4 regions of the Methylobacterium sp. WL1 genome follow, and region 3 is predicted to be linked to each of the others. Evidence: predicted binding sites of a transcription regulator. Region 3 holds the regulator's gene; each other region holds the start of a gene.
What was found. The regulator LexA, encoded in region 3, represses DNA repair genes until DNA is damaged. The targets are predictions, from matches to a motif close to TGTTCNNNNTGTGTTCNG.
Positions count from the first base shown of each region.

Region 1 (7,170 bases), 120 kb from region 3:
AAGTCATCGGCTTCGTCCTGCGCCTGCGCCGGCGGGCGGCGTAGGAGCGATTGGCAGGATGTGGGCGTCGGCACGACGATCGCATCCCGTGGGCCCGAAAAGCCACGCTTCCTCCACCTTTTTTTGCAAGGCTGCAGCAAGGCTTGGCGCGACGCGAACGGCGCGACGCGGGTGATGCCGTACCGCCCGTGCCCTGCTATGGCCGGCGGGCCTAACCGGGTGATTGTTCTGGAATGATGCCGATGGCCGACGTCACTGGACCTCCGGCGCCCGCGACGGGCACGCAGATCGCGAACCCGCAGGGGACCGGCTCGATCGACCGCTCGGAGCAGCCGGGCCGGGTCGGGCTGCTGCTCGTGCTCGCCGGCCTGCTGGTCGGGGCCGCCATCGGCCTGTCCTTCGTGGCTAACGAGCAGGCGCAGTCGCTGATCGTCTGGCTGCTGGCCCTGCTGGCGATGGCCGGCGTGTTCTTCCTGTTCGCGCTGGCGATCGGGGCGCTTCAGCTCAGCGGTACCGCGACCCGGGACGACATCACCAAGGGCATCGTCGACGCCTCCCCGGACGGGGCGCTGGTGGTCGAGGATGGCGGCCGCCTGATCTACGCCAACGAGGCCTACCTGCGGGTCGCCGGCGGCGACGCGTTCTCGAACCTCGTGCCCGTGGAGCGCATCCTGGTCGGCTCGCCGGAGGTCTCGGAGGCGGTCTACCGCCTGTCGCAGGCTTCGCGGGACGGCCGGGCCCATACCGAGGAAATCCGGATGTCGCCGCCGCTCGGCCCCCAGGCGAACGAGCGCGGCTTCGGCTGGTACCGGGTGTCGGTGCGGCCCCTGGCGCGCCCGCGCCGGGCCGCCTCGCTCTGGACGGTGGCGGACATCACCGCCGAGCGCGAGCGCCAGGAGAACGTCTTCCAGGAGCTTCAGCACGCGATCGATTATCTCGACCACGCCCCGGCGGGATTCCTGTCGATCGATCCGGCCGGCGCGATCGTCTACATGAACGCGACGCTCGCAGCTTGGCTCGGCTACGACCTGGCGAGCGTCGGCCCGGGCGGCCCGCACCTCACCGAGATCGCCCCGGAGGCCGACGTGCTGGTGCGCACCGCCGGCCTGCCCGGGGAGGTCCGCACCGACCGGTTCGACCTCGACCTGCGCCGCCGCAACGGCCACACCCTGCCGGTGCGGCTGTACCACCGCGTCGCCTTCGGCAAGGATGGCAAGCCCGGCTCGTCGCGGACCTTCGTGATCAACCGCTCGGCCGGGGCCGAGACCGACGAGCCGCAGCGCGCCGCCGAAGTCCGGCTCGCCCGCTTCCTCAACAACTCCCCGATCGCCATCGCGACCCTGGACCGCTCCGGCCGGATCGCCCGGGCCAACACCTCGTTCACGCGTCTGTTCGGCACGGTGCCGCGCCAGGTCGACGAGGGCGGTCCGGAGGGGGAGGGCACCCAGGGCGCCGAGCCCAACGTGGCCGATTCGGTGGTCGACCGCGCCTCCCTGGAGGCCGGCCTCGCCCGGGCCGCCAGCGGCCTGTCCGACCCGGAGCCGATCGAGGTCCAGCTCAGCGGCCCGGGGGGCCGCTCGGCCCGGCTCTGGCTCAGCCCGGCCGACAGCAGTGACGCCACCCACAAGGCCGACGAGGCCGAGCGCGTGATCCTGTACGCCCTCGACACCACGGCGCAGCGGCAGCTGGAGCAGCAGGTCGCCCAGGCTCAGAAGATGAACGCCGTAGGCCAGCTCGCCGGCGGCATCGCACACGACTTCAACAACGTCCTCCAGGCGATCATCGGCTACTCGGATCTGCTCCTGGCGAGCCACCGGCCGACCGACCCGGCCTTCCAGGACATCATGCAGATCAAGCAGAACGCCAACCGGGCGGCGGGCCTCGTCCGCCAGCTCCTGGCGTTCTCGCGCCGACAGACCCTGCGTCCGGAGGTGATGAATGTCGGGGAGGGGCTCTCGGAGCTGACCCTGCTGCTCAAGCGGCTGCTCGGCGAGCGCGTCGCCCTGGAGCTGAAGCACGGCCGCGACGTCTGGCCGGTGAAGGCCGACGTCAACCAGTTCGAGCAGGTGATCGTGAACCTGGCGGTCAATGCCCGCGATGCGATGCCGGACGGCGGCAAGCTGATGATCCGCACCGAGAACGTGACCGATCCGGGGCCGATTGCGGCCGTGGAGGGACGCGGCGGCGCACCCGCGGGCGACCACGTCCTGATCGAGGTGCGCGATACCGGCCAGGGCATTCCGGCCGAGCTGATGGAAAAGATCTTCGAGCCCTTCTTCACCACCAAGGAGATCGGCAAGGGCACCGGCCTCGGGCTCTCGACGGTGTTCGGCATCGTCAAGCAATCCGGCGGCACCATCGACGTGCAATCGACCATCGGAGAGGGGACCGCCTTCCGGATCTACCTGCCGCGGCACGTGCCCGTCGCGGAGCCCGAGGAGGCCGCCCCCGCGGTTCCGGCCCTGCCCCGGGCCGACATGCCGGCGACGGCCAAGCCGCCCGGCTCCGTCGATCGCACCGGCACCCAGAAGGCACCGGAGAAGCCGGCCCCGCGCAAGCCCGCTGCCGACCATACCGGGCAGGGGACGATCCTGCTGGTGGAGGACGAGGATCCCGTCCGGGCGGTCAACAGCCGGGCGCTGTCGGCTCGGGGCTACACCGTCCTGGAGGCCGCCTCCGGCCTGGAGGCCCTGGCGATCGTGCGCGAGGGCAGCCAGCCCATCGACCTCGTCGTCTCGGACGTGGTGATGCCCGAGATGGACGGCCCGACCCTGCTGCGCGAGGTGCGCAAGAGCCAGCCGGACCTGAAGGTGATCTTCGTCTCGGGCTACGCCGAGGACGCGTTCCGCAAGAACCTGCCCGAGGGCGAAGCCTTCAACTTCCTGCCCAAGCCGTTCAGCCTCAAGCAGCTGGTCGAGACCGTGAAGAAGACCATGGCGGCCGACTGACGGCGCTCCGGCAAAAAGAGCCCGACCGAGAACCTGAGCGCCGCCCCATCCGGGCGGCGTTCCCATGTCCGGCGGCCTTGCAGAATGAGAACAAAAAGGGTACACAAACGCCGTGTTGACGCGCGTTGTGAATGGCGCGCAACCCCTTCATAAGGAGCCCGCCAGATGGCCCAGCCTGCATTGAAAGTGGTCGACATGCCCCCGGTGGACAAGGACAAGTCCAAGGCGATCGACGCCGCCCTGTCCCAGATCGAGCGTGCATTCGGCAAGGGCTCGATCATGCGCCTCGGCAAGAACGACAAGGTGCAGGAGGTCGAGACCGTCTCAACCGGTTCGATCGGCCTGGACATCGCGCTCGGCGTCGGAGGCCTGCCCCGCGGCCGGGTCGTGGAGATCTACGGCCCCGAATCGTCCGGCAAGACGACGCTGGCCTTGCACACCATCGCCGAGGCCCAGAAGAAGGGCGGCGTCTGCGCCTTCGTGGACGCCGAGCATGCCCTCGACCCGATCTACGCCCGTAAGCTCGGCGTCAATCTCGACGACCTGCTGATCTCGCAGCCGGACACCGGGGAGCAGGCGCTCGAGATCACCGACACGTTGGTGCGCTCCGGCGCCATCGACGTGCTGGTGGTCGATTCGGTCGCCGCGCTGACCCCGCGGGCCGAGATCGAGGGCGAGATGGGCGAGAGCCAGCCCGGCCTCCAGGCCCGCCTGATGAGCCAGGCCCTGCGCAAGCTCACCGGTTCGATCTCGCGCTCGAACTGCATGGTGATCTTCATCAACCAGATCCGGATGAAGATCGGCGTGATGTACGGCAGCCCGGAGACCACCACGGGCGGCAACGCGCTGAAGTTCTACGCCTCGGTGCGCCTCGACATCCGCCGGATCTCGACCCTCAAGGACCGCGACGAGGCGATCGGCAACCAGGTTCGCGTCAAGGTCGTCAAGAACAAGGTCGCGCCGCCGTTCAAGCAGGTCGAGTTCGACATCATGTTCGGCGAGGGCGTGTCGAAGGTCGGCGAGCTCATCGACCTCGGCGTGAAGGCCGGCATCGTCGAGAAGTCCGGCGCCTGGTTCTCGTACAACAGCCAGCGCCTCGGCCAGGGCCGCGAGAACTCGAAGGGGTTCCTGCGCGACAACCCTGAGATCGCCGGCAAGATCGAAGCCTCGATCCGCCAGAATTCCGGCCTCGTCGCCGAGAAGATCCTGGAAAATGTTAAGCCGACCGAGGACGACCTCGACGAAGGCGAGGCCTGACGAACGGCAGACAAGCGGAATGCCAAAGGGCTGGAGCCCTTTGGCAGGGTTCAGCGGGGTTCGAGCCAGTCTCGCGAGCCTCGCAGGGCTCCGCCTTGCACCCGAGAAAGGTCGATGACCCCCTAAAGCCTTGATCGTCCCAGGCCTGGATCGACCGCTCTCGCCCGATCCAGGCCACGCCCCAGAAACGACAACGCCCGGCGCGAATCCGGCCCTATGAGGGTCGAGCTTCGTCCGGGCGTTTGTCGTACTGAACGCCGGGTAGGGAAGAAAGCACCGCATCCGGTGCAACGTCCCGACCGTCCAACTTCCAGCTACGTCGAGGCGGACGCGGAAACCCGCAGCCGCCGCTTCCCTTGATCAGGCGGCTTCGCCGGCCTCGGCGACCGCGGAGGCCTGGTCCTCGACCAGCTTCCAGGTCTTGGTCTTCGAGAAGGGGCGGCACTCCTCGATGAACACCGTCTGCCCGACCTTGGCGACATTCGCCTCGTCGTGGGCATGGTAGTTCTTCGAGCGGCGCACGGTCTTCTTCATCACCGGGTGAGTGAAGCGACGCTCCACCTTCACCACGATGGTCTTCTCGCCCTTGTCGCTGACGACGGTGCCCTGCAGGACGCGCTTCGGCATGGTGTTCTCCTAAGCCCCTGTCAGCTCTTGGACGCCTGCAGCGTCTTCGAACGCTGCAGGGTGCGGACGCGGGCGATGTCGCGGCGGACCTCACGGACGCGGGCGACGTTCTCGAGCTGGCCGGTAGCCCCCTGGAAGCGCAGGTTGAACTGCTCCTTCTTGAGGTTCAGCAACTCGTCGTTCAGCTGATCCGGCGACAACGCCTTCAGATCAGACACTCTCTGGGTCGACTTCACGATATCCTCCGTTCAGTCGGCGATGCGTTGGACGACCCGCGTACGGATCGGGAGCTTGGCGGCACCGAGGCGCAGGGCCTCCTTGGCAATGTCCTCGGCGACACCGTCGACCTCGAACATGATCCGGCCCGGATGGACACGGGCGGCCCAGTAATCCGGAGCGCCCTTGCCCGAGCCCATGCGGACTTCGGTCGGCTTCGAGGAGACCGGGACGTCCGGGAACACCCGGATCCAGACGCGGCCCTGGCGCTTCATCTCACGGGTGATCGCGCGGCGGGCCGCCTCGATCTGCCGTGCGGTAACACGCTCGGGCTCGACAGCCTTCAGGCCGAACTGACCGAAGTTCAGCTCGAAGCCGCCCTTGGCCGCACCGTGGATGCGGCCCTTGAACTGCTTACGGAAGCGAGTCTTTTTGGGTTGCAGCATGGCTTCCTACCTTACGCGTGCTCGCGGCGTCCGCGCTCGCGGCCGCCCTCGCCATCGCGCTCACGGCGTCCGCCGGAGCGGCCACCCTCTTCCTGGGCCTTCTTGTCCTGGGCCATCGGGTCGTGCTCAAGGATCTCGCCCTTGAACACCCAGACCTTGATGCCGCAGGTGCCGTAGGTCGTGAACGCCGTAGCGGTGCCGTAATCCACGTCCGCGCGCAGCGTGTGCAGCGGGACCCGGCCCTCGCGGTACCATTCCTGGCGGGCGATCTCGGCGCCGCCGAGACGGCCCGAGCAGTTGATCCGGATGCCCTCAGCACCGAGACGCATCGCCGACTGCACGGCGCGCTTCATGGCGCGACGGAAGGCGACGCGGCGCTCGAGCTGCTGAGCAATCGAGTCGGCCACCAGGGTAGCGTCGATCTCGGGCTTGCGCACCTCGACGATGTTGATCGTCACGTCAGCCTTGGTCATCGTGCCGACCAGCTTGCGCAGCTTCTCAATATCCGCGCCCTTCTTGCCGATCACCACGCCCGGACGACCCGAGTGGATGGTGACGCGGCACTTCCGGTGCGGACGCTCGATGACGATCTTCGAGACGGCGGCCTGCTTCAGCTGCTTCATCAGGGCGGCGCGAATGGCGACGTCCTCGTGCATCAGCTTGGCGTACTCGCCCTTGCCGGCGAACCAGCGGGAGTCCCAGGTCCGGTTGATACCGAGACGGAGACCGATCGGATTGACTTTCTGGCCCATGAGATCCTCCTTAAGCCGCTTCGGCCTGGCGGACTTCGCGAACCACGATGGTGAGGTTCGAGAAGGGCTTCAGGATACGCGCACCGCGGCCGCGGGCACGAGCGTGGAAGCGCTTGAGCACGAGGGCCTTGCCCACGAAGGCCTGGGTGACGACGAGATCATCGACATCCAGATCGTGGTTGTTCTCGGCATTCGCGATCGCGCTCTCGAGGCACTTCTTGACCTCGGTCGAGATGCGCTTGCGCGAGAACTGCAGCTCGGCCAACGCAGTGTCGACCTTCTTGCCGCGGATCATCTGCGCCACGAGGTTCAGCTTCTGCGGGCTGACACGCAGCATGCGCGCAACTGCCTTCGCCTCGTTCTCGGGGAGCGCGCGGGGGGTGGCTTGCTTGCCCATCTCAGCGCCTCTTCGCCTTCTTGTCGGCCGCGTGCCCGTGGAAGGTGCGGGTCGGCGAGAACTCGCCGAACTTATGCCCCACCATCTCCTCGGAGACGTAGACCGGGATATGCTTCTGTCCGTTGTGCACACCGAAGGTGAGCCCGACGAACTGCGGGAGGATCGTGGAGCGGCGGCTCCAGATCTTGATGACCTCTGAGCGCGAGGAGCCCCGCGCCGCTTCGGCCTTCTTGAAGAGGTAGCCGTCGACGAACGGCCCCTTCCAGAGAGAGCGTGCCATAGCGATTACTTCTTGCGGTTGTGGCGGCTGGACAGGATGAACACGTCGGTCCGCTTGTTGGACCGGGTCTTCTTCCCCTTGGTCGGCACGCCCCACGGCGTGACCGGGTTGCGGCCGCCCGAGGTACGGCCCTCGCCGCCGCCGTGCGGGTGATCCACCGGGTTCATGGAGACGCCGCGGTTATGCGGGCGCTTGCCGAGCCACCGGTTGCGCCCGGCCTTGCCGAGCGAGATGTTCATGTGGTCCG
Region 1 is NZ_CP042823.1:823,460-830,629, forward strand. It holds gene flhB (flagellar biosynthesis protein FlhB) at 1-44, shown strand, start outside; gene FVA80_RS04340 (PAS domain-containing sensor histidine kinase) at 243-2,948, shown strand; gene recA (recombinase RecA) at 3,114-4,205, shown strand; gene rpsQ (30S ribosomal protein S17) at 4,566-4,832, opposite strand; gene rpmC (50S ribosomal protein L29) at 4,853-5,068, opposite strand; gene rplP (50S ribosomal protein L16) at 5,081-5,494, opposite strand; gene rpsC (30S ribosomal protein S3) at 5,506-6,246, opposite strand; gene rplV (50S ribosomal protein L22) at 6,257-6,643, opposite strand; gene rpsS (30S ribosomal protein S19) at 6,645-6,923, opposite strand; gene rplB (50S ribosomal protein L2) at 6,929-7,170, opposite strand, start outside.
Region 1: a site for LexA is predicted at 3,035-3,052, ahead of recA (recombinase RecA). Genes of this name have one in related genera too.

Region 2 (7,170 bases), 680 kb from region 3:
GTTCGAGTGCCACGCGAGGTTTTTTGCAGGTTGGGGCGGTGCCTCCTCGGGCTCGGTCGCAGTGCCGAGCCGGTCGGTGAAGGCGGCGAGCCGCGCCTCGGCGCGGGCCTGCCGGGCGGCCGGCTCGGTCTCGGGAAATCCCGTGGCGACGAGCCGGCACGTCCCGGCGGCGTGGTCGATCACCAGCACCGTGTCGTAGAGGTTGACCGCGATGTCGTCGGTGAGCCCCGCCCGCCGGGCCGGGGCCGCGACCCGCTCCAGCTGCGCGCCGAGATCATACGCGAGATAGCCGATCGCCCCGCCCGGGAACGGGGTGTCCGGATCGGGCTCGATCCGGTAGGGGGCCAGGCAGGCCCGCAGCGCAGCGAACGGGCCGCCCGACACCGGGCGCCCGTCCAGCGTCGCGCGCCCGTCCCGGAACCGGAACCGCGCGAACGGGTCGGCGGCCACGATCGAGTGCCGCCCCAGCGCGTCGTGCCGCATGGCGCTGTCGAGGAAGGCGAGATCCGGCAGGGGCCGCAGCCGGGCGGCCGCCGCGACGGGATCGACGAAGGGGATCTCTCGGGTCCAGATCTCTTGGGTCCACATGACCGGGTTCGGGCTGATGTCCTGAGGGCACGCGCCCCGCACGCTGCCGTTGCACAGGCGATGCCGCGGGGAAAGCGGCAGTTCCGCGCAAGGCCCCGCCCGTCGCGGGCGGTCGGGGTCCGTCCCGGGTTCGGGAGATGGCGGGCCGCACCTGATGTGGGATCTCAGGAGCCGCCGGCAAAGCCCTGCGAACAGCCAAGTTTCGGCGATGTGCCGCACCTCCGGCGCCGAGCCTCCCGCGCGGGGCCGGGTACCCCTGCGGCGGCCGGTCTCGCGCGAGCGCGTCAGAACCGCTATAGGGGCGCGATCCCGAATGCCTGTCCTCGTGCGCCGTGCGACCCGATCCACCGGCCGCACGCGAGGGTGGCGTCCGACCCGTCTTCCGAATGCGACCATGACCGCAACCGCCACGCCCGCCCCCCGGGACGCCGTCCCCGGGGCCGCCCCGAAAATCTCGTTCGTCTCGCTGGGCTGCCCCAAGGCGCTCGTCGATTCCGAGCGGATCCTCACGCACCTGCGCGCCGAGGGCTACGAGCTGGCCCGCCGCCACGACGGGGCGGACGTGGTGATCGTCAACACCTGCGGGTTCCTGGATTCGGCCAAGGCGGAATCGCTCTCGGCGATCGGCGAGGCCATGGCCGAGAACGGCCGGGTGATCGTCACCGGCTGCATGGGCGCGCAGCCGGAAGAGATCCGCGCGAAATACCCGGACCTGCTCGCCGTGACCGGGCCGCAGGCCTACGAATCCGTGGTGGCGGCGGTCCACGAGGCGGTGCCTCCGGCCCACGACCCGTTCCTCGATCTCGTCCCGCCGCAGGGGATCAAGCTCACCCCGCGCCACTACGCCTACCTGAAGATCTCGGAAGGCTGCAGCAACCGCTGCAGCTTCTGCATCATCCCGAGCTTGCGCGGGAATCTCGTCAGCCGCCCGGCCGGTGATGTGCTGCGGGAGGCCGATAAGCTGGTCAAGGCCGGCGTGAAGGAGCTGCTGGTCGTCTCGCAGGATACCAGCGCCTACGGGGTCGACATCCGCTACGCCGAGAGCCCGTGGCGCGACCGGAGCGTGCGGGCGAAGTTCTACGACCTGACCAAGGAGCTCGGCGAGCTCGGGGCCTGGGTGCGGCTGCACTACGTCTACCCCTACCCGCACGTGGACGAGGTCATCCCGCTGATGGCCGAGGGCAAGGTGCTTCCCTACCTCGACATGCCGCTCCAGCACGCCAGCCCCTCCGTGCTCAAGCGGATGCGCCGGCCCGGCAACCAGGAGCGCCAGCTCGACCGGATCCGCAGCTGGCGGCAGACCTGCCCGGACCTCGCGATCCGCTCGACCTTCATCGTCGGCTTCCCGGGTGAGACCGAGGCCGAGTTCGAGGAGCTGCTGGCCTGGCTACAGGAGGCCAGGCTCGAGCGCGTCGGCTGCTTCGAGTACGAGCCCGTGGCCGGCGCTACCGCCAACGCCCTGGGCGACCTCGTGCCGCCGGAGCTGAAGGCCGAGCGCAAGCGCCGGTTCATGGAGACGCAGAACGCGATCTCGCTGCGGCTCCAGCGGGCCAAGGTCGGCAAGCGGCTGGCCATGATCGTCGATTCCGTCGAGGGCGGGATCGCCAAGGGCCGGTCGAAGGCCGACGCCCCCGAGATCGACGGCAACGTCCACGCCGCGTTCCGGCGCCCGGTGCGCTCCGGCGACATCGTCACCGTGAAGATCGACCGGGCCGACGCCTACGACCTCTACGGCACCGTGACCTGATGGCCCCGGATTGCGCGCAATCCCCTGTGCGCCGTCGGATCGGAGCGGTTGACCCGGGCGTCCGGTCCGGCATGTCTGGAACATAGCAGGAACTTCAGCCCGGACCCCGAGGCCGCGATGGATCCGGAGGTCGCGCTCCGCAAGATCATCCATATCGACATGGACGCGTTCTACGCCTCCGTGGAGCAGCGCGACGATCCCGTCCTGCGCGGGCTGCCGCTCGCCGTGGGCGGCTCCCGGGAGCGCGGCGTGGTGATGGCGGCGAGCTACGAGGCGCGGCGGTTCGGCGTGCGCTCGGCCATGCCGTCGGCCACCGCCCGGCGGCTCTGCCCGGACCTGCTGTTCGTCAAGCCGCGCTTCGAGGTCTACCGGGCGGTCTCCGAGGAGATCCGGGCGGTGTTCGCCCGGCACACGCCGGTGATCGAGCCGGTCGCCCTGGACGAGGCCTATCTCGACGTCACCGAGAACCTGCTGGGCCTTCCGACCGCGACCGCGGTCGCCAAGGCGATCCGGGCCGAGATCCTGGAGCGCACCGGCCTCGTCGCCTCGGCCGGGGTCTCGTACAACAAGTTCCTGGCCAAGGTCGCCTCCGACTTCAGGAAGCCCGACGCCCTGTTCGTCATTACCCCGTCCATGGGGCCGGATTTCGTCGCCGCCCTACCGATCGGTCGGTTCCACGGCGTCGGCCCGGTCACCGAAGCGAAGATGAAGCGGCTCGGCATCGAGACCGGGGCCGACCTGCGCGCCTGGGATCCGGACCGCCTGCGCGAGACCTTCGGGTCGGCCGGGGCCTATTACCACGCGGTCGCCCGTGGGCTCGACATGCGGCCGGTCCGCGCCCACCGGGTGCGCAAGTCGATCGGGGCGGAGACCACCTTCTCGGAGGATACGGCCGCCTTCACGATCCTGGCCGAGCGGCTCGCGCCCCTGTTCGACAAGGTCTGGGGCGGGGCCGAGGCCAAGGGGATGCGGGCCCGGACCGTGACCCTGAAGCTGAAGTTCTCGGATTTCGCCCAGGTCACCCGGGCGAGGTCCCTCCCCGCCCCGGTGGCCGATCGGGCCGCCCTGGAGCGGATCGGGCTGGAACTGCTCTCCGGCCTGTTCCCCCTCCGGCGCAGCGCGCGGCTGATCGGGATCGCACTCTCGGGCTTCGAGCAGGGGGAGAAGGAAGAGCCGCTGCAGCTTGGGCTCGGGCTCTGATCCGCCTCGGCCGGTCGATGGAGCGCGGTCGCGTGGGCTGTGCGGCGGCACACGTCAGGTGCGACTTATCAACCACAGATAGGACCGATCCGGTGCGGCCGGCGTTGCCCGCCACCTCACGAAACAAAAGGTCCCGTCCCAATGTCGAAATCGATCTCCCTGGCCCTGGCCACCGCCCTGTTGCTCGGTGTCCCGGTGGGTGCCGCCCGCGCCGACAGCACCGCGTCCTTCGGGGCCGCCAACGCGATCCTGCTGCGGGGCTACAGCGCGAGCCCGCCGCAGCTCTACGTGTCCTCGGGCGGCCCGGGCGCCGGCTTCCTCACCGATGGGACCGCCGTGCCGCAGCGCCCGAAGGCGCCGACCCGCGCCCGCTGACGCCCATGGCCCGGGCCAAGCCGGCCCGGGCTTCTCGGATCAGGCGTCTGGAATCAGGCGCCTTGGATCAGGCGTTCTTGCGCGGGCGGTGGTTCGGGTCGATGCCGCCGTCGGGCTTGGTCTCGTTCTCGACGTCGCCCTCGAAGGTGGAATCCGCCTCCAGATCTTCCGGGTCGGCGCCGGTCATGCCCTTCGAGGTGCCGATCCCGGGATTGCCCTTGAGGTCGGCGTCCGTGGGCGTATCGGTCTTCGGGTGCTTGCCTGACATGCTGGCTCCTGTTGGCTGGTGCCAGTCCAACGCGTCGGGACGGGGGCGGTCGCGCGGTCGCCGTGCGGCGGTTCGCCTCTCGATCCCCCGCCGATCCCCCACGCGCCGACAGCCAGCCGCCGGGATGGCGCGCTACGCGATCTCGGCCGACGCGATCCGGCGCACGCCGGCCGCCTCCATCCGGGCCCAGGCCCGGGCGAGCGAGCCGTCCACGTCGATCCCGCGCACGGCATCCTCCATCACCTGGACCTCGAAGCCCGCGTCGCGGGCATCCAGCGCGCTCCAGAGCACGCAGAAATCGGTCGCGAGGCCGCACAGGACGACGCGGGTGATGCCGCGTTCCGCCAGCGCGCCGGCGAGCCCGGTGCGGGTGATGCGGTCGGCCTCCAGGAACGCCGAATAGCTGTCGACCCGGGGGTCCAGGCCCTTGCGGACCACCAGGCTCGCCCGGTCGGTGGCCAGCCCCGGCGCGAAGCCCGCGCCCAGGCTGCCCTGGACGCAGTGCCGAGGCCACAGCACCTGTGGGCCATAGGGCAGCGCCACGGTCTCGAACGGGGCCCGCCCGGGATGGCTTTCGGCGAAGGATACGTGGTCGGCCGGATGCCAGTCCTGCATCAGCACCACGTGGCGGAAGCGGTGCTGGAGCGCGTTGATCGGCGCGACCACCGCGTCGCCGTCCCGGACGGGGAGGGCCCCGCCCGGCAGGAAATCGACCTGCACGTCGATGACGAGGAGCAGGTCGGCGGCGCCGGGTGTCACGGCAGCATCACGATCGAGCCGGTGGTCTCGCGTCCGGCGAGGTCCCGGTGCACGGTCTGCGCCTCGGCGAGCGGGTAGGTCGCGTTGACGGCGATCTTCACGGCGCCGTCGCCGACCACCTTGAACAGGCGGGCGGCCGCCTCCTCCAGGGTGGCGCGGTTCGACGAGAACGTCGCCAGGGTCGGCCGCGTCACGTAGAGCGAGCCGCGCGGGGCGAGCAGGCCGAGGTCGAGGCCGGTGATCGGCCCGGAGGCCGAGCCGAAGCTCGCCAGCAGGCCCATCGGCGCGAGGCTGTCGAGCGAGCCCATCAGGGTCGCCTGCCCGACGCCGTCATAGACCACCGGCACGCCCTTGCCGCCGGTGATCTCGCGCACCCGCTTGGCGACATCCTCCTCGCGGTACAGGATGACGTGGTCACAGCCGTTCTGCTTGGCCAGTTCGGCCTTCTCGGGGCTGCCGGCGGTGCCGATCACGGTGGCGCCGATCTGCTTGGCCCATTGGCAGGCGATCAGGCCGACGCCGCCGGCGGCCGCGTGCCACAGGATCGTGTCGCCGGGCTTCACCGCGTAGGTCCGGTGCAGCAGGTACTCGGCGGTCAGGCCCTTCAGCATCATGGCGGCGGCGGTCTTCTCGTCGACGCCGTCGGGGATCGGAACGGCCGCCGCGGCCGGGATCACTGCCTCCTCGGCGTAGCAGCCGTCCGGCACCGAGCCGTAGGCCACCCGGTCGCCGGTCTTGATGTTGGAGACCCCCTCGCCCACCGCCGTGACGGTGCCGGCGCCCTCCTTGCCGGGGGTGTAGGGCAGGTGCGGCGACTTGTAGGCGCCGGTGCGGAAGTAGATGTCGATGAAGTTGACGCCGATGGCGGCTTGGCGGACCCGGATCTGCCCGGGGCCCGGCTCGGCCAGGGGCACGTCCTCGAACTTCATCACCTCGGGGCCGCCGTACTCGTAGACCCGGATCGCCTTCGGCATCATCGTACTCCGCTCAAGTCCCGTTGCGCCGGGACGTCGCGGACTCGAGATAACGGAGGCCCCGCCGGAGGCAATTGCTTTTTGCCGTTCGCCCTGCGGTTGCGGCCCGATCTGAAACCCGAAACCCGGAATCCCAATCCTGGATCCGGCCCCCCGCGCAGCCTATCTTGAGGCCGACCACCCTCCGACCGGAAGTCCCGAACAATGTCCGGCACCACCCGCACCAGCGCCGACCTCGACCCGCGCCGCCGCCGCCTGCTGTTCCAGTCCTGGCACCGGGGCATCCGCGAGATGGACCTGATCATGGGCCGCTTCGCCGACGCGGAGATCGGCACCCTGTCGGAGTCGGAACTCACCGAATTCGAGGCGCTGATCGAGGTGCCGGACCGCGACCTGTTCAAGTGGCTCACCGGCGAGGCCGAGACGCCGTCGAACTACGACACCGCGGTCTGGCGCCGCGTGCGGGCGTTCCACCGGCACGACGCACCTATCCACTCCTGACACGAGAGCGCGCGATGGACGAGCCCAAGCCCCCCTACGACCACCCCGCCCGGTCGATCGCGACCGAACTCGTGGTGCGCATCATGTTGGAGATGATGGAGCGCGACGACCCGGCGCTGCGCGCGGAGATCCTGCGGCAGGCGACCAGCCGGGCCGCCGCGATGACCGAGACCATGCCCAACGCCGACTTCTTCCGCGGCCGGGTCGAGGCGGCGCTCGCGGAGCTCGTGGGGCCCGACGCGTAGGGTGGGGCTCAGCGCCCCGTCCCGGCCGCGCGCAACGGTGGCGGCCGATCCTGGTTTCCACCTCCGAGCAGGCCATCGCGCGACGCGTGATGTGGCACGCTCCTGCACGGGCAGCGTTTCTGGGTTCCGGGCTCGCCTGCGGCGCGCTGGAATGACGGCGCTTCGAACCGGTATCGCCCGCTTCCAGAAGGCCCCGTCGCGGCCGGGGTGATCCGGGTCGGCCCTGCGCACGCGCGCGATCTCTATCGTCCGGCGGGGCCGCGCGCTGGGCGCGGTCGCTCACGGCAACCACCGGCCGTGATGCGCCATCGGGCCGGCGCTGAACCAGCGTTCCATCCGCCCGATGCGTGAACAGGATCGCGTCGGCATGCGCCATGGCGGACGCGCCCCCCGATCCACCAGCGCGTCGAAAGTGCCGCGCCCCCGGCAAGAGGGCGCGTCCCCGAAACGCAACCGAATACACGTTCCCTGCTGGAGCGTCGCCGCCATATAGGGCACCGTCAGCCGCCCGAA
Region 2 is NZ_CP042823.1:1,625,526-1,632,695, forward strand. It holds gene pabB (aminodeoxychorismate synthase component I) at 1-588, opposite strand, end outside; gene rimO (30S ribosomal protein S12 methylthiotransferase RimO) at 983-2,335, shown strand; gene dinB (DNA polymerase IV) at 2,453-3,535, shown strand; gene FVA80_RS08100 (hypothetical protein) at 3,677-3,910, shown strand; gene FVA80_RS08105 (hypothetical protein) at 3,978-4,178, opposite strand; gene pncA (bifunctional nicotinamidase/pyrazinamidase) at 4,311-4,937, opposite strand; gene FVA80_RS08115 (quinone oxidoreductase) at 4,934-5,911, opposite strand; gene FVA80_RS08120 (succinate dehydrogenase assembly factor 2) at 6,116-6,412, shown strand; gene FVA80_RS08125 (hypothetical protein) at 6,427-6,657, shown strand.
Region 2: a site for LexA is predicted at 2,412-2,429, ahead of dinB (DNA polymerase IV). Genes of this name have one in related genera too.

Region 3 (7,170 bases):
TGGCCGATCAAGAAGATCGCCGCCGGGTTCGCGATGCTGGGCGTCACCGCCTATTGCGCGTTCTCGGGCTGGGACATCGCCGCCGAGCGCTCGCTGATCATGACGCTGATCATGCTCGGCGCGATCCTGGTCGACCGGCCGGCGCTGTCCATGCGCAACCTCGCGCTGGCCGCCCTGATAGCATTGGCGCGGGAACCCGAGGGCCTGCTCGGACCGAGCTTCCAGATGTCGTTCGGGGCGGTGGCCGGGCTGATCGCCTGCGCGCGGCTGATCGACGGACGCCTGTTCCAGCGTCCCGGGGCGGGGCGGATCGAGCGGTTCGTCGGCACCGGCCTCTCGGCCGTGACAGGCACCCTCGCGACGACCCTGGTGGCACAGGTCGCGACGGCGCCGTTCGCGACCTACCATTTCCAGACGGTCCAGCCGTTCGGCCTGATCGGCAACGCCCTGACCCTGCCGCTGGTCTCCCTGGTCGTGATGCCGGCGGCGGTGATCGGGATCCTGGCCTATCCCTTCGCCCTGGACCGGCCGATCTGGTGGCTGATGGGACAGGCGGTGGGCGGCATGCTGGCGATCTCCGAATGGATCGCCGGCTTCAATCGGGCCGTCCTGGTGCTGCCGGCCTTCGGCACCGGCGCGCTGATGCTGCTGGCGGCCGGGCTGCTGCTGGCGACGCTGCCGGTATCGCGACTGCGCTGGCTGGCCCTGCCGCCCGCCCTGCTCGGGCTCGGCCTCGCCGTCGTTCCGGAGCGATTTGACTTGTACGTCGACCGGCAGGGCGGTGGTGCGGCCGTGCGTGGACCGGACGGAGTCCTGTGGGCCCTCGGCAATCCTTCGGCCTTCGTGATGGAGCAGTGGCTGAAAGCGGATGGCGACGGGCGATCGGCGAAGGCGGTGATCCAGGCTTCGTCGGCTGTCGGACGGTGCGACCGGCTCGGCTGCACCGCAAGCCTGCCGGACGGCCGCGCCGTCGCCCTGGTCCGCGACCGGCGCGCCTTCACGGAGGACTGCGCCCGGGCGGCCCTGCTGATCTCGCGGCTCGCGGCGCCGCCCATCTGCACGGGGCCTCTGGTGATCGACCGCCGGGTGCTCGCCGAACGAGGCGCCGTCGCGCTCCGGGCCGACCGGGATGGCTTCACGGCACGCTATACCCGCGACACGGGCCGTACCATGCCTTGGCGGGCATCACCGGCTTCGCGGCCATCGCCTGTCCCACAACCGAAAGTGGTAACACCCTCCGAGCCGATCCCGGCCGAGGCCGACGTCGCCGGTTCCGAGGCCGCGCCCGGCGACGCGCCGGCCGAACCCCTTCAGTAGCGGCGGACGAGGCTGACGAGCCGCCCCTGGATCTGGACCCGGTCGGGCCCGAGCACGCGGGTCTCGTAGGCCGGGTTGGCGGCCTCCAGGGCGATCGAGGAGCCCCGGCGGCGGAGGCGCTTGAGCGTCGCCTCCTCGTCGTCGATCAGCGCCACGATGATGTCGCCGGTATTGGCCGTATCCTGCTTGCGGATCACCACGAGGTCACCGTCCAGGATGCCGGCATCGACCATCGAGTCGCCGCGGACCTCGAGGGCGTAATGCTCGCCGCCGGCTAGGAAGTCCGGCGACATGGTGATGGCGTGGCTCTGGTTCTGGATCGCCGAGACCGGCGTACCGGCCGCGATCCGGCCCATCACGGGGATCGAGATGGCGCGGCCGCCGTCGTCGATCATCCGGGCGGTCGCCGGCTGCGCCGGCAGCTTGGACTTCCCGCCCTCGACCACGCTCGGGGTGAAGCGGCGGGGCTCCGCAGGTGGAGCAGCCGCCTGGGACAGGCTCTCGGGGATGCGGATCACCTCGATGGCGCGCGCCCGGTTCGGCAGGCGGCGCAGGAAGCCGCGCTCCTCGAGGGCCGTGATCAGCCGGTGGATGCCCGATTTGGACTTCAGATCGAGGGCGTCCTTCATCTCGTCGAACGAGGGCGGGACGCCACATTCCTGCATGCGGCTCTGGATGAAACGCAGGAGGTCCAGCTGCTTGCGCGTGAGCATCGACGGGGGACTCGCGGCTTGGAGGACCGCATCGATGCGGTCGCGGAAACAAATCACGAACACGTTAAACGTTCCGCAAGTGTTCCGCAAGCGTGATCGGCTGAGCTTGATCGATCGGCGATGTGCGGATGCGGCCGTTGTGTGCCGTGACGCGGTCGCGCCGCCATGGCAGAACCGGTCTGGCCGGATCGGCACGATCCCGGGCCAGCCTCGGTGACCTGAATCGCCGGAATGGTCCATAGGCTGGGACGGTCAGAGTGGCGCGGCGGGCCGCTCACGTCTGCCCACGGCACCTTGCCCGGACGACAGACATAGATCGCATGGACGCCGCATCATCCGACATCGCCGAGACCTGCAGCCGCGTGAAGCGCCTGAGAGTGGCGACCGCGGCCGCCCATGATCAGCTTGATCGGCGCATCATGGCGGCAAAGCCGTTCGCGAGCCTGGAGCGCTACGCGCTGTTCCTCCAGATCCAGTACAGGTTCCATGCGGTCGTCGATCGAGTCTATCGCGATGGCGCGTTCGCCCATGTCCTGCCCGATCTCGACGGCAGGCGCCGACTGCCCCTGATCCAGCAGGATCTGCGCGATGTCGGAGCGCCCGTCCCTGACGGCGCGTCCGAGGAACATTTCGGGACGATCGAACCGGCGCAGGGATTGGGCTGGCTCTACGTCGCCGAGGGCTCGAATCTCGGGGCGGCCATCCTGCTCAAGGAGGCCCGGGCGCTCGGCCTGTCGGAAACCCACGGTGCGCGCCATCTTGCCGGACATCCCGAAGGACGCGGGTTGCATTGGCGGCTTTTCACGGCCGCCCTCGACCGGGTCGAACTCCGGGAGACCGGGGAGCAACGCGTCGCCGCGGGGGCGACGGAGGCGTTCCAGTTCGTGCGCCGGCTGGTCGGGGACGTCTTCGAGGACTGACGGCGCCGCCACCCGGTCGGATCGTTCCGCCGCCCTGGCGCAGCAACAAAGCCTGTCACGCGCGCCGTCCACCGCCGAGTCGGGCGATGACCGGTCGCGGACGCCTGGAACGGCATCTCGGGCGACAAACGAATTGACTGGGCAAGCGGCGCCGTTTCAATGCGCCGAGGTGCTTGACCCGGTCGGCGGGGCAGGCGGATCGTCCCGGCGGCTTCGAGACTGGGCTGGAATTGGGCTTGGGATGACGAGGATGCGACGCGCGGCTCTTCTGCCCATCGGTGCCGGGGCCGTCGGCTTGACGCTGGCCGGCTGCACCACCGGGTTCTCGTATATCTCGCGCAACTACGTGGCGCTCACCCCGCAGGTGGTCACCATCGGCTGCAAGGAGCCCTACGAGGTCTACGACAACCGGCAGGTGCGCCGGATGCTCGTCGTCTCGAACGCCCTGCGCGAGTACACCGGCTGCAATCTCAGCGAGGTGCGGATCGATCCCGATCCGGCCGCGACCCGGGTGAAGCGCTTCCGCACCGCCGCCCGCGCCTATCTCGACGAGACCGTGCGGGAGGATTGCCGGATCACCGGCGAGACGGTGTTCGATCCGCAGAAGAGCGAATTCACCTACGCCTGCGACGCGCCGATCGAGAAGCGGGGCACGGTGGTGCCGCGCCTGCCGGGCCGCAATCCGGGCTTCATCCAACAATGATCTGAGCCGCCCGCGCCGGCCCCGAGCCCGCCCGGTCAGGCGCCCGGCTTTGGGAAGGTGCGCTCGGCCGCATCGCCGGCCGCCGCCAGCAGGGCGCGGGCGAAGGCCCGGGCCTCCGCCCGGTCCAGCACGATCGCCGCGGTGACCGGGCCGCCGCCGAGGTCGGCGAGGGCGAGTTCGAGCCGTACCCCGTCCGGCATGGCGCTCGCCTGGAGGCTCCAGCCGCCCCCCCGATCCGTGCTCTCCGTCATGACATCCCTCCCGGCTGCCGGACCCGAGACAACGCCGCAGGCTCCGGCCGGAACGGCCCTGGCCCGGGACTGTTCCCGCGTCGCGCCGCACCCGACTTCCCTGCCCCGCGGATCCGAGTTCCTCAAGAGCGCCGGCCCGACCGTGGCGATCGCCGGGGTCGGCGCCCTCGACGGGGTCGGCCTGCTCCGGAGCGATTGACGCCGGCGCCTCGATGATGTCTCCCCCGGGCGACCTGACACGGGGAGTCGCGACACATGCAAGAGATCTGGTTCCGCACCGGCGAGGCCACCGTCCTGGCCGCCGACGGGCAGTACACCGACGCCATGCCCGAGGTGCTGATCGGCTCGGTCCGCGGGCCGGTGGGTCAGGCCTTCGCGTCGATGATGGGGCAGGTCCAGGGCCACACCCGGATGTTCGTGGTGCGCGACCTCAACCAGCTCGTGCGCCCCGCCACGATGATGACCACCAAGGCGACGATCCACACGGCCGAGTATGTCGAGCTGCTCGGCGGCGTCGTCCAGGCCGCCACCGGCGACGCGATCGTGGATTGCATCATCGAGGGCGTGCTGCCCAAGGACGGTCTCGACGAGCTGTGCATGATCATCATGATCTGGCTCGACCCGCGCTGCGCGGAGGACGACAACCTCGACCGCAAGGACCTGTACCGCACCAACTACGAGGCGACGAAGCTCGCCATCGCCCGGGCCCTCAAGGGCGAGCCGACCGTGGACGAGCTGATCGCCAACCGGAAGACCGTGAAGCATTACGCGCTTGAGGACGTGATCGAGTATTGATCAGCGCGGCGGGATGCGCCCCACCGAGCACAGGGTGCGCATCGCGCTGCTGCCGGGATCGGTGTAGCAGGAGGCGGACCAGCCGTTCTGCTGGATGAACGACTTGCGGCGGTCCGACAGGGCGGTCCGGTAGGCGTCGGCGATGATCGGCTCGACCCGCGCGGCCGGCTCGCCGACCAGGATCTCCGAGGCCGCCGCGAGGTCGCGGAAGAAGGCCGCCGAGGGAGCGGGCTCCGCGGAGGTCGCCTGCACGATCGGCTCGGCCCGGCAGGTCACGTCGAACTTGATCGGACCGGCCAGGCGGATGTCGATGCTCGGCCCGGCGCGCTTGCCGACCTTGCCGCCGATCGCCCCGGCGATCTGCTGGGCGAGGTCGTCACACGGCTCCGCCCGGGCGGCGAGGGGCAGGCCGGCCAGGGCCGCGAGGAATGTGACCAGGAGCGGGCGGGCGACGCGGAAGCTTGACATGGCCGGCACTCTACGCGCCGGGCCGGAGGTGTCGAGGGCGGCGTTCACTGCCGCATCTGGGCGAAGCTCTTGAGCAGGGCCGGGGCGAGGCGCATCCCGGTCGGCACCAGCTCGGCCGGCGGCGGCCGGCGGACGCAATCCTCGAGGTAGGCCAGGGATTCCTCCAGGACCGCTCCGGTGAACGGCTTGGCGATCACCGCCGTGGCGCCCTCCAGATCGTCCGAGAGGGCCCGGGCGTTGGCGGTCATGAAGGCGGCCGTGATGCCGCCGATGGCGCGCACCGCGTGCGCCACGTCCACGCCCGAGGAATCATCGCCGAGGCGCAGGTCGATCAGCACCAGTTCGGGCCGGGTTTCGTGGACGAGGGCGATCGCCTCTGCCGCCGTCATGGCGGTGCCCACGACGCGATAGCCGGCCTCCTCCAGCATCATCTCGATCTGCATCAGGATCAGGGCCTCGTCCTCGACGACGAGGATTCGCATCGGCTCGCTCATCTGGCCTCCGGACCGGTAGCCAATTCGCGGGGCAGGCGAACGTTGACGATCGTGCCCGGGTCGTTCGCCTGCCAGGCGATGCTGGCATTGAGCTGGCGGCAGAGGGTGCCGATCAGCCGCTTGCCGAACGAGCGCTGCTCCATGACCTGCACGGGCATGCCGACGCCGTCGTCGGCGATCTTGATGGTGAAGTGGCGGTCGTCCGGCGCCACCGTCACGGAGAGCCGGCCGGCGCGGTGGTCCGGGAAGGCGTGCTTGAGGGCGTTGGTGATCAGCTCGTTCATCATCAGGGCCACCGGCGGGGCCTTTGTCACCGGGATCTCCACGGTTTCCAGATCCAGGTGCAGGCGGATCCGGTCGGTCCCGGAACCGCGGATCAGGTCGGTGGCGAGGTCGCGGGCGAACTCGGCCACGTCGAACCGCTCGACGTTGTTGGACTGGTAGAGCCTGCGGTGGACCGTGCCGAGGGCCTCCACCCGGGTCAGCATGGATTCCATCGCGGCGCGGGCGGCGGGATCGGTGATCGCCCGCGTCTGCATGGCCAGGAGGGCCGCGATCATCTGGAGGTTGTTCTTGACCCGATGATCGACCTCGTGGACCAGCATGGTCTGCGTGGCCAGGGCCTCGGTGAGGTCGCGGGTCCGGCGGGCGACCTCGGCCTCGAAATGGTCCTTCTCCTTCTGCACCTGCAGGTGCGCGTCGACGCGATCGGTGACGTCGAGCTGCGAGGCGAAGAAGAACAGCACCTCGCCGGCCTCGTTGGCGACGGGGCTGAGATACAGGGCGTTCCAGAACGGCGCCCCGTCCTTGCGATAGTTCAGGACGTCGATCGCGATGTCGCGCTGGGCCGCCACGGCCTCCCGGATCAGCGCCACGGCGCCCCGGTCGGTGTCGGGCCCCTGGAGGAAGCGGCAGTTGCGGCCGAGCACATCCTGGCGGTCATAGCCGCTCATCCGCAGGAACGCGTCGTTGGCGAAGACGATCGGGTTGTCGGGCAGGCGCGGATTGGTCACGATCATCGCCATCCGCGTGGCACGGACCGCGGCGGCGAACGGATCGCCCTTGCCGTGTTCGGCATCGAGCCGGTCCGTCAGATGCCAAGCGTCGGGCTGTTCCATCGAATCGACTCTTTCATGCCCGGCGTTCGTGACCTCCGGCAATTGGCTGGGCCTGCGCGGTCGCAGTGCCGAACGCTCAACGGCCAATCAGAAGATTGGGTTCAGCCCAGTCTCACTTTGATTCTGGAATCGACCAGACAGGATGCCGCACGGGTGGGCCCCGGTCCGGTTTTGCGGGCGCGCCGGCCACGCGATCTCCCGACAGGCTTCATCGTCCCCGCGCGCTTGGTGCGCCGGGGGCATGGCCCAAGAAGATTCAGCACGCTGGACGCGGGACGCCGCGGGAACCCAGGTGTCGGCCAAGTTACGCGCGGGATCCGATCCCCGCGGCGACCCGCGGCATCGGCCGGGCATGGTCCCCGGCCGGTGCCGTCTGTCTCGTCGCGATGTC
Region 3 is NZ_CP042823.1:945,211-952,380, forward strand. It holds gene FVA80_RS04940 (ComEC/Rec2 family competence protein) at 1-1,317, shown strand, start outside; gene lexA (transcriptional repressor LexA) at 1,311-2,030, opposite strand; gene FVA80_RS04950 (biliverdin-producing heme oxygenase) at 2,351-2,950, shown strand; gene FVA80_RS04955 (hypothetical protein) at 3,201-3,653, shown strand; gene FVA80_RS04960 (hypothetical protein) at 3,689-3,904, opposite strand; gene FVA80_RS04965 (hypothetical protein) at 3,903-4,103, shown strand; gene fae (formaldehyde-activating enzyme) at 4,160-4,699, shown strand; gene FVA80_RS04975 (hypothetical protein) at 4,700-5,167, opposite strand; gene FVA80_RS04980 (response regulator) at 5,212-5,661, opposite strand; gene FVA80_RS04985 (histidine kinase dimerization/phosphoacceptor domain -containing protein) at 5,658-6,779, opposite strand.

Region 4 (7,170 bases), 2.1 Mb from region 3:
GAGCGGGCCCTCGACGCCGCCGAGGCCCGCTTCGGTCCGGTCCATGTCGTCGTCAACAATGCCGGGATCACCGCGACGAAGCCCGCCCTCGACCTCGACAAGGCCGACTGGGACGGGGTCCTCGATACGAACCTGAAGGGCGTCTGGCTGGTGGCTCAGGCGGCCGGCCGGCGCATGGTCCGCCACGGCGCGGGCGGCAGCATCGTCAACATCGCGTCGATCCTGGGCCTGCGGGTCACCGGCGGACTGGCGCCCTACGCGGCCTCGAAGGCCGGGGTCGTCCAGCTGACCAAGAGCCTCGCCCTCGAATGGGCGCGCTACGGCATCCGGGTGAACGCCCTGGCGCCCGGCTACATCAAGACCGAGCTGAACGACGCGTTCTTCGAATCGGAGCCCGGCAAGGCCCTGATCAGGCGGGTGCCGCAGCGGCGTCTGGGGGAGGCGGCCGAACTCGACGGGCCGCTCCTCCTGCTCGCCTCCGATGCCGGGGCGTACATGACCGGCAGCGTCGTGGCGGTCGATGGCGGCCACCTCGTGTCGGGCCTGTAGCGGATGGATCAGGATCGGCTGCGCATCTGGCTGGCCGGGACGCTCGGCTGCCCGGACCTCGCCATCGCGGATACGCGTCCCCTCGGCGGCGGCTCCATTCAGGAGAATCGGCTCGTCAGCTGCCGGGTCGGCGACGACGTGCGCGCCTTCGTGCTGCGCATGGATGCGGCCGCCACCATCGCGTCGAGCCGGACCCGTGCCGAGGAGTTCCGGATCCTAGAGGCGGTCTGGAACGCCGGGGTCCGGGTGCCCGAACCCGTCGCCTTCTGCGAGGATCCGGAAGTGATCGGCGCCCCGTTCGCGGTCATGGGGCTGGTCGAGGGCGTGGGGCTGGGCCCGCGGATCGCCAAGGATCCGAGCCTCGGCGGCGACCGGGAGCAGCTCGCCGAGACCCTGGGCCGCGAACTGGCGAAGATCCACGCCACGCTCGACCCACGGGCGCTGCCGGGCGGGCTCGCCTTCCTGGGCGCGCCCGAACCGGATCCCGCACGAGCCGAGATCGCGCGTCTGCGCGCGAGCCTCGACGGTATCGGTGTCCGGCGCCCGGCGATCGAGTGGGGGCTGCGTTGGGGGGAGGTCCGCGCCCCGGCCTGCCCGGCGCCGACCCTCGTCCACCGGGATTTCCGGACGGGCAACTACATGGTCGACGGATCCGGCCTCACGGCCGTGCTGGACTGGGAGTTCGCCGGCTGGGGTGACCCGGATCAAGACCTCGGCTGGTTCTGCGCCGCCTGCTGGCGCTTCGGCCGGCCCGAGCGTGAGGCGGGCGGCGTCGGTTCCCGCGCGGCCTTCTACCGGGGCTACACGTCCGAGAGCGGGCGGACGGTCGATCCGGCGCGCGTGGCCTACTGGGAGGTGATGGCCCATGTGCGCTGGGCGGTGATCGCGCTGGAGCAGGGCGCGCGCCACGTCTCCGGGCGCGAGTTCTCCCTCGAACTGGCACTGACCGGCCGGATGGTGCCCGACCTGGAACGGGCGATCCTGCGGGCGACCGCCCCCGCAGCATGGAGCTGAGCATGCAGGACGAACCCTCCGGCGCCGCCCTCCTCGACGCGGCCCGCCGCGCCCTCACCGAGGAGGTCGTGCCCGGCCTCACCGGCCGCCCGCGCTACGTCGCCCTGATGGTCACCAACGCCATCGGCATTGCCGCCCGCGAAATCGTGCAGGCGGACCAGCTCGCAAAGGCCGGCGCGCGCGTGCTCGATGGCGCAGGCGCGCCCGACAATCCGATGGAGAATCTGGTCCGAACCATCCGAGAGGGGCAGCACGATGCGGATGAGGATCTCCAAGCAGCGCTTACCGAAGCGGTCGAAGTGGCAGCACAAATTTGGAAGCCGTCGGCGCCGGATAAATAATGTACTTTTTCTGCAAAGCCGATCTACATAGATTATAATTGAATCAAAATTCGATCATGTAGTTTGATCGTGTCGAATATGTCGAAGGACCGTCGACCACGCGAGAGGCGAACGCGAGGTAGCTGGCGTGCTCGACGGCGCCGGACTGACAGACGCGGTCAATTGGTTAGAGGTCGAAGGATGTAGCTTCTGTCCAGGGCACCTCCGGTTCGTGCCAATCCCTGTACGGATCGTCCTCACGCATGTTCGCCCTAGCCCCACCTAGCGCGCGCCTGGATCTGATGAATCAATGAGGCCGACGTTCAGAGCACCAAACAACGCGATTACCCGCGTCTCTTGCCCCTGAAAACGCAGGGCATCGCGCGCACGCTCCGCTCGGCTCTAGTCCCATGCCGCGTAAACGACCTCGGTGCCGACGTCATGCCAATCCTCGCCTGACGGAGTTGAACAACCGCTTTCGGGCGCACCATAGATCGATTTTTACGACGAGGTTGGGTCGGTAGCGGCTTGTCCGCTTATCCGCATCAGCTGTCCAAAAGCGGATCGGCGGCTTTCGGCCAAACCCTGCCATTCCAGACCGCAGCTTCGCGCCATGAACGGACATCAGCTGATCGCCCGGTAGCGGACATTCTGTTTCGGATGACCGTCGCCGTGTCGCCCCCTGGAGCGGGCCGCTCCTATGCGATCAGTTCTACCGAGCTATCAGCCGAACTGCGGTGACACGGAGTGTCCTCTCCTCCCCTGGCGCTTCTGACAGCGCAAACCACTTACGGCTGCGGGTGGGCCTGTGGCGTGGGAGCCATTTTCGGCTTGGCGGGCGTTGGCGGAGCCGGATCTGGTAGCGGGCTTGGCTTAGACGGCGCCGCGTTCATCGGTGTGTTGGCTGGCGAGACAGGCGACGGAGGCGTCCGAGCCGGTGCGACAGGCGTCACAGCCGGCGGGATCGGTGTTGGTGCCGACGCGGAGACTTCACCTGACCAACAGCTCATGTACGGAACGTTGGTCACTCGATACGCGACGAACGTGGCCACCGCTGCCCCGACGACTGCGAGCACGCCAACAAACCCCAGAAACCTTCGCTGCCATTTGATCCGACCGGCGAGGGTGACGAAAATCGTATCGAACTGATCGCTTAGCGCCGCAAAGTCCCGCTGAAACGTGGTTTTTTGGCGCGCGATATCGTCGGATATGGACGCCAGCGTCGCCCATTGGTTTCCGATGGCGATCGCCAAGAGCGCGACGAAGATCCACGCTCCCACGACGACGGCGAAGTTGGTCCAGAACTCGACGCCGCAGGCGGATGTGACTTTCAGCTGCGAGGCGACGATGACCGTCGCGACAGGGATACCGAGCAACTGCGTCTGGATATCGATAATCGTTTTATGGATTTTGTTGAGATAATCGATGCGTGCGGCTTCGATCTCGTTGCGGATCTTTGAGTAAGAGAAGCTGGACGCGAACAGCTGATAGCCGTTGCGAACTTCCTCGTTCACCGAACCGAGGTTTGCGATGAGGTGGCGAAACCGGACTGCGACCGGCTGAGACGCGCAGATCCCGATGACGGCTTCGGCGAGGATCGCGAGCTTCTGGTCTCGGTGAATCTCGTCGGCGCACGCGCTGAGAATGGCGTCGGTGTCGGAGACGCTCACACGGTCTAAGTCGGCGGCCTTATAAGCCAGCGGAACGCTGAACTTGCCATCCTTGATGAAGATCAATTCCCTTTTGGATTGATCGACATAGGCCGCTGCTTCGCCGACGAGCTTCGTGAACTCGATGACCTTGCGATAGGTCGCTAGGCGCTCGGGACAGGGATCGATGTCCGGTGTGATACCGCCGTCGATGACGAAGTAGGCGCGCGGTTCTTTGACCCGCGCTTCCGGGGTATCGAGCAACCCGTCGAAGTCGCGAACGAGGGAGCCGAGCGCAGTCCGGGGTGGGCCGACGCGGACTGATACGATCTGACCGACTTGAAGCGCGCCATCGTCAAGTACCACGATGTCTGCGTCAACAGCGACATCCTGGTCATCTTCGATGAGTTGGATGACCTCCAGGACTTCTGGGGTCGCAATCGACAGCCTTCCCTGATCACTGTTCTGCTCGAAGGCGATATAACGATACAGCAGGGTCAGCTGGTCGAATGTGATCCTAGCCATCTTGGCTGTACTCAGCGCGCAGCTGCGCTGTGAGATCCTCCGGCAGGCCGGTCAACGTGAGGGTGTTGTCCTCAGCGTTGAACCGCACGTTTCCGCGGGTGATCGCGTCGCGGTTGAACTCGATGCTCCAGGTCGGGGTCTTGCCCTTGAATTTGATCAGCGGTCCGAGGGCGCGGCGATCAGGCACGAAGCCGTCGTTAAGGCGCAGATCGGGATCGGCCAGAACGGTCATCAGCCTCTCGGGATCCTGCGGGCTCAGTTCGTTGGCCAGCGCCTCGAAGCTGAGTTCCTCCTGAGCCTTGGCCGAACGCTCGCAGATGGTTTTCGCGCGGGCGAGGAAATCGTCTTTTCTCGGGGTGTCCATGCCTTCATCGGTGGCGAATGCCATCAACGCTTGGACAAGCTCGGCCGTGTCGCGGCGGTTCTGGACCGTGGTGTCACAGCCGAGGAATTCCTTGAAGTACTCGGAGACCTCCCGCTTGCCCTTCAAGAAGCCGATGTAGCGCTCCTCGCCGTTGGCCCAGCTGGTCATGTTGATGCGGCCCGCGAACCGAAAACCGTCCATGTCGAGATGGCGGACATCCTGAACATCGAGATCGCTCGTCATCGACGCGCCGAGCTTCTCGTTGACGATCGCGATGAGGAGGTACTGCCGTTCTTCGCGCTCGAAGTGAGCGAAGAAGACGTGGCCGCCCGTGGCAGCGCCCTTGTAGCCCGCCTGGGCTTTTAGCGTTTCCATCATCTTGTGCGTCAGCGTCGTGAAGTCGCTGGGCTGGACGTTGAGGTAGGCGCGGAGGTGCTTCTCGGTCGGAAATCGATCTTCATCGACCGCGAATTTCCCGTAAGATTTCGAGGTCCGCTTGGCGTAGAGAGCGGTGAGGTCGTCGATCACGCGTTGCATCGTCTGAGTAACTTTCAGATCGCTTTTTCCGTGCTTAACGACGAAGGCCCCCTGGGTTTTGGTCAGGTCGTGGATCGCGACGCGGATAATGGTGTTTGTCACCTGCCCTCCCAGCGGCGAATGCAACGACCTCAGGTGTCGTTCACTGCGGCCGAGACTGGCTTGGCGCAAGGACGCTGACAACCCAGACGATACGATCGCCGCCCCCTGTCCCGAGCTCCTTTCGGGGTGAGTTGAACCGTGCAGAGCGCTGACCCCGCATCCCACGTGACCCCGCTGTTTTACATTGTGAACGAAACAAGAACAAGTGTGGGATGGCAGCGGCGTGCTCGCTACGCCAAAGCGCAGAGAACCTGCGCCGCTGTATGCAAACTAGGGTTTTGCATACAGCACTTTTCGAAGTGTCGGACTGCGTGGGACTGACGGTCGCCGTCGAAAATGCGACTGGCGAGAAGGCCCGCCATCTTGAAGAGCTTCGGGTCCTGTCGCGATCGCATTGGGGTGGCGGCCGGAGCGCGCCGGAGCTTCTCGTGGTGTTTATCCGTCCCAATGGTCGCGACGCGGCGCGGGCGGGTACGACAGAACCCTGGCCCCAGGCGGCGTTACGCGTGAAAGCTGTTCGCCCAATGCGAGCGGATCGCTAGAGTCCCCGACGAGCAGAAACGGCAACGGTCTAAAAAGGACACTCGAGCAAACGCCTCGTAATGCGCCAAAAGGGCGACAAACCGCGGTGGAGCACAACACCCCCAGTCAACCCTGCCGAAGGTTCATAGCCGCGGGCTGGTCGCCCACAAGCGGACATTCCCAATGCCCGGAATGGGTCAATTTTTCGCGTTGGCGGAGGCCTTCCCGGACTACGACGCGAATGTCGGCGGGATCCGGTACTTTCGCCTGGACTGTCGCCGCCAACAGAGCGTGTGTGTTGACCGGGCCGACGCAGCCGCGGGCCGAGGCAGCTACTCGCACGGGGTGACGGTATGAGCGAGACGACCACGGGCCGGACGGATACGAGCGAGGCCGGCCTGAGCGTGACCGCAGCTCTGGCCGCCATCAGCGCCCACCTGACCGAGGCCGCCGCCCTCGCCAAGGCCGCCCTGGTCTGCGCCCGCGCTGGCTCCGAGCGCGAGGCCGTGCGCATCGTCCTCGACCTCGACGTCCCCCTCAGCGAGGCCCAGACCCTGCACGGCGCCATCTGCCTCATCGGCCGCATCAACCGAAAGGCCGCCGAGACTTTCGCCTCCCGCGACTGACTGTCCGTTCGCACGCGGCCGTCCCCATGCGGTCGCTACGCGCGGTCGTCCTCGCCTCACCCCGCCGGCCCATCGCAGAGCCGATCGCGGGGTCGGGTCGGTGGCGGGGCTCGCCCGCCGCTACGGAGACGATCGCCATGACCGCTACGAATGCCACCGCCACCGCCCCGACGACTGTCCCGCTGAACCGGACCGAGGCTGGCCTGCTGCAGGCCGCCGCAGCGGACGAGGGCCGACTGACGCCCCCCGTTGCGATGAAGCCCGCCACCCACGCACGGCTGCTCGGCCGCTTCATGGGCGATGGCCTGGTGATCGCACCCGCCGAGGCGGGTGGCCCGCACCGCCTCACCCCCGCCGGATACCGGGCCATCGGCCTCGCCCCGCCCAAGCCGCCGCGCGCCGCCAAGGTGGCTGCGGGTGCTCCTGCCGCCACACCGGACGATCCCGCCCGTACTGCGATCGCGAGCAAGAAGGCGCAGGTTCTGGCGCTGCTGAAGCGCGAGCAGGGGGCGACGCTCGCCGAGCTGATCGCGGCCACCGGCTGGCTGCCCCACACCACCCGTGCCGCCCTCTCTCGCATCCGCACCGGCGGCCAGGCGCTGCTGAAGGCTGCCCGCCCAGACGATGCCATCGCCTACTGCATCCCCGCGCCGGTGATCCCGGCCGCCCCGCCCCGGGCGCGCAAGCCCCGGCGCACACCGACGGCTGAGGCCGCCGTCGCGGCTGCGGCGGCAGCCTGATGGGCGGGCAGCGCACTCCGGCCGCGGCGCAGACGGTGAGAGCGGTGGTCAGGGCGGAGGTCAGCCCCCGCCGACCGGCTCGCCGCTGCGCTCGATGAACTCGCCGGCCTCGACGCCGCCGCCCTCGCCCGGCGCTGGCGGCGGGACTTCGGTTCGGCCGCCCCGCCCGGCCTCTCCCCACCCTGCGCTCCCGCATCCTCGCCCACCGCCTTCAGATCCGCG
Region 4 is NZ_CP042823.1:5,012,030-5,019,199, forward strand. It holds gene FVA80_RS24450 (SDR family NAD(P)-dependent oxidoreductase) at 1-549, shown strand, start outside; gene FVA80_RS24455 (phosphotransferase family protein) at 553-1,563, shown strand; gene FVA80_RS24460 (DUF6285 domain-containing protein) at 1,566-1,904, shown strand; gene FVA80_RS32050 (hypothetical protein) at 2,672-4,057, opposite strand; gene FVA80_RS24470 (nucleoid-associated protein) at 4,050-5,060, opposite strand; gene FVA80_RS24475 (hypothetical protein) at 5,936-6,208, shown strand; gene FVA80_RS24480 (DUF3489 domain-containing protein) at 6,346-6,948, shown strand.
Region 4: a site for LexA is predicted at 5,247-5,264, ahead of FVA80_RS24470 (nucleoid-associated protein). Genes of this name have one in related genera too.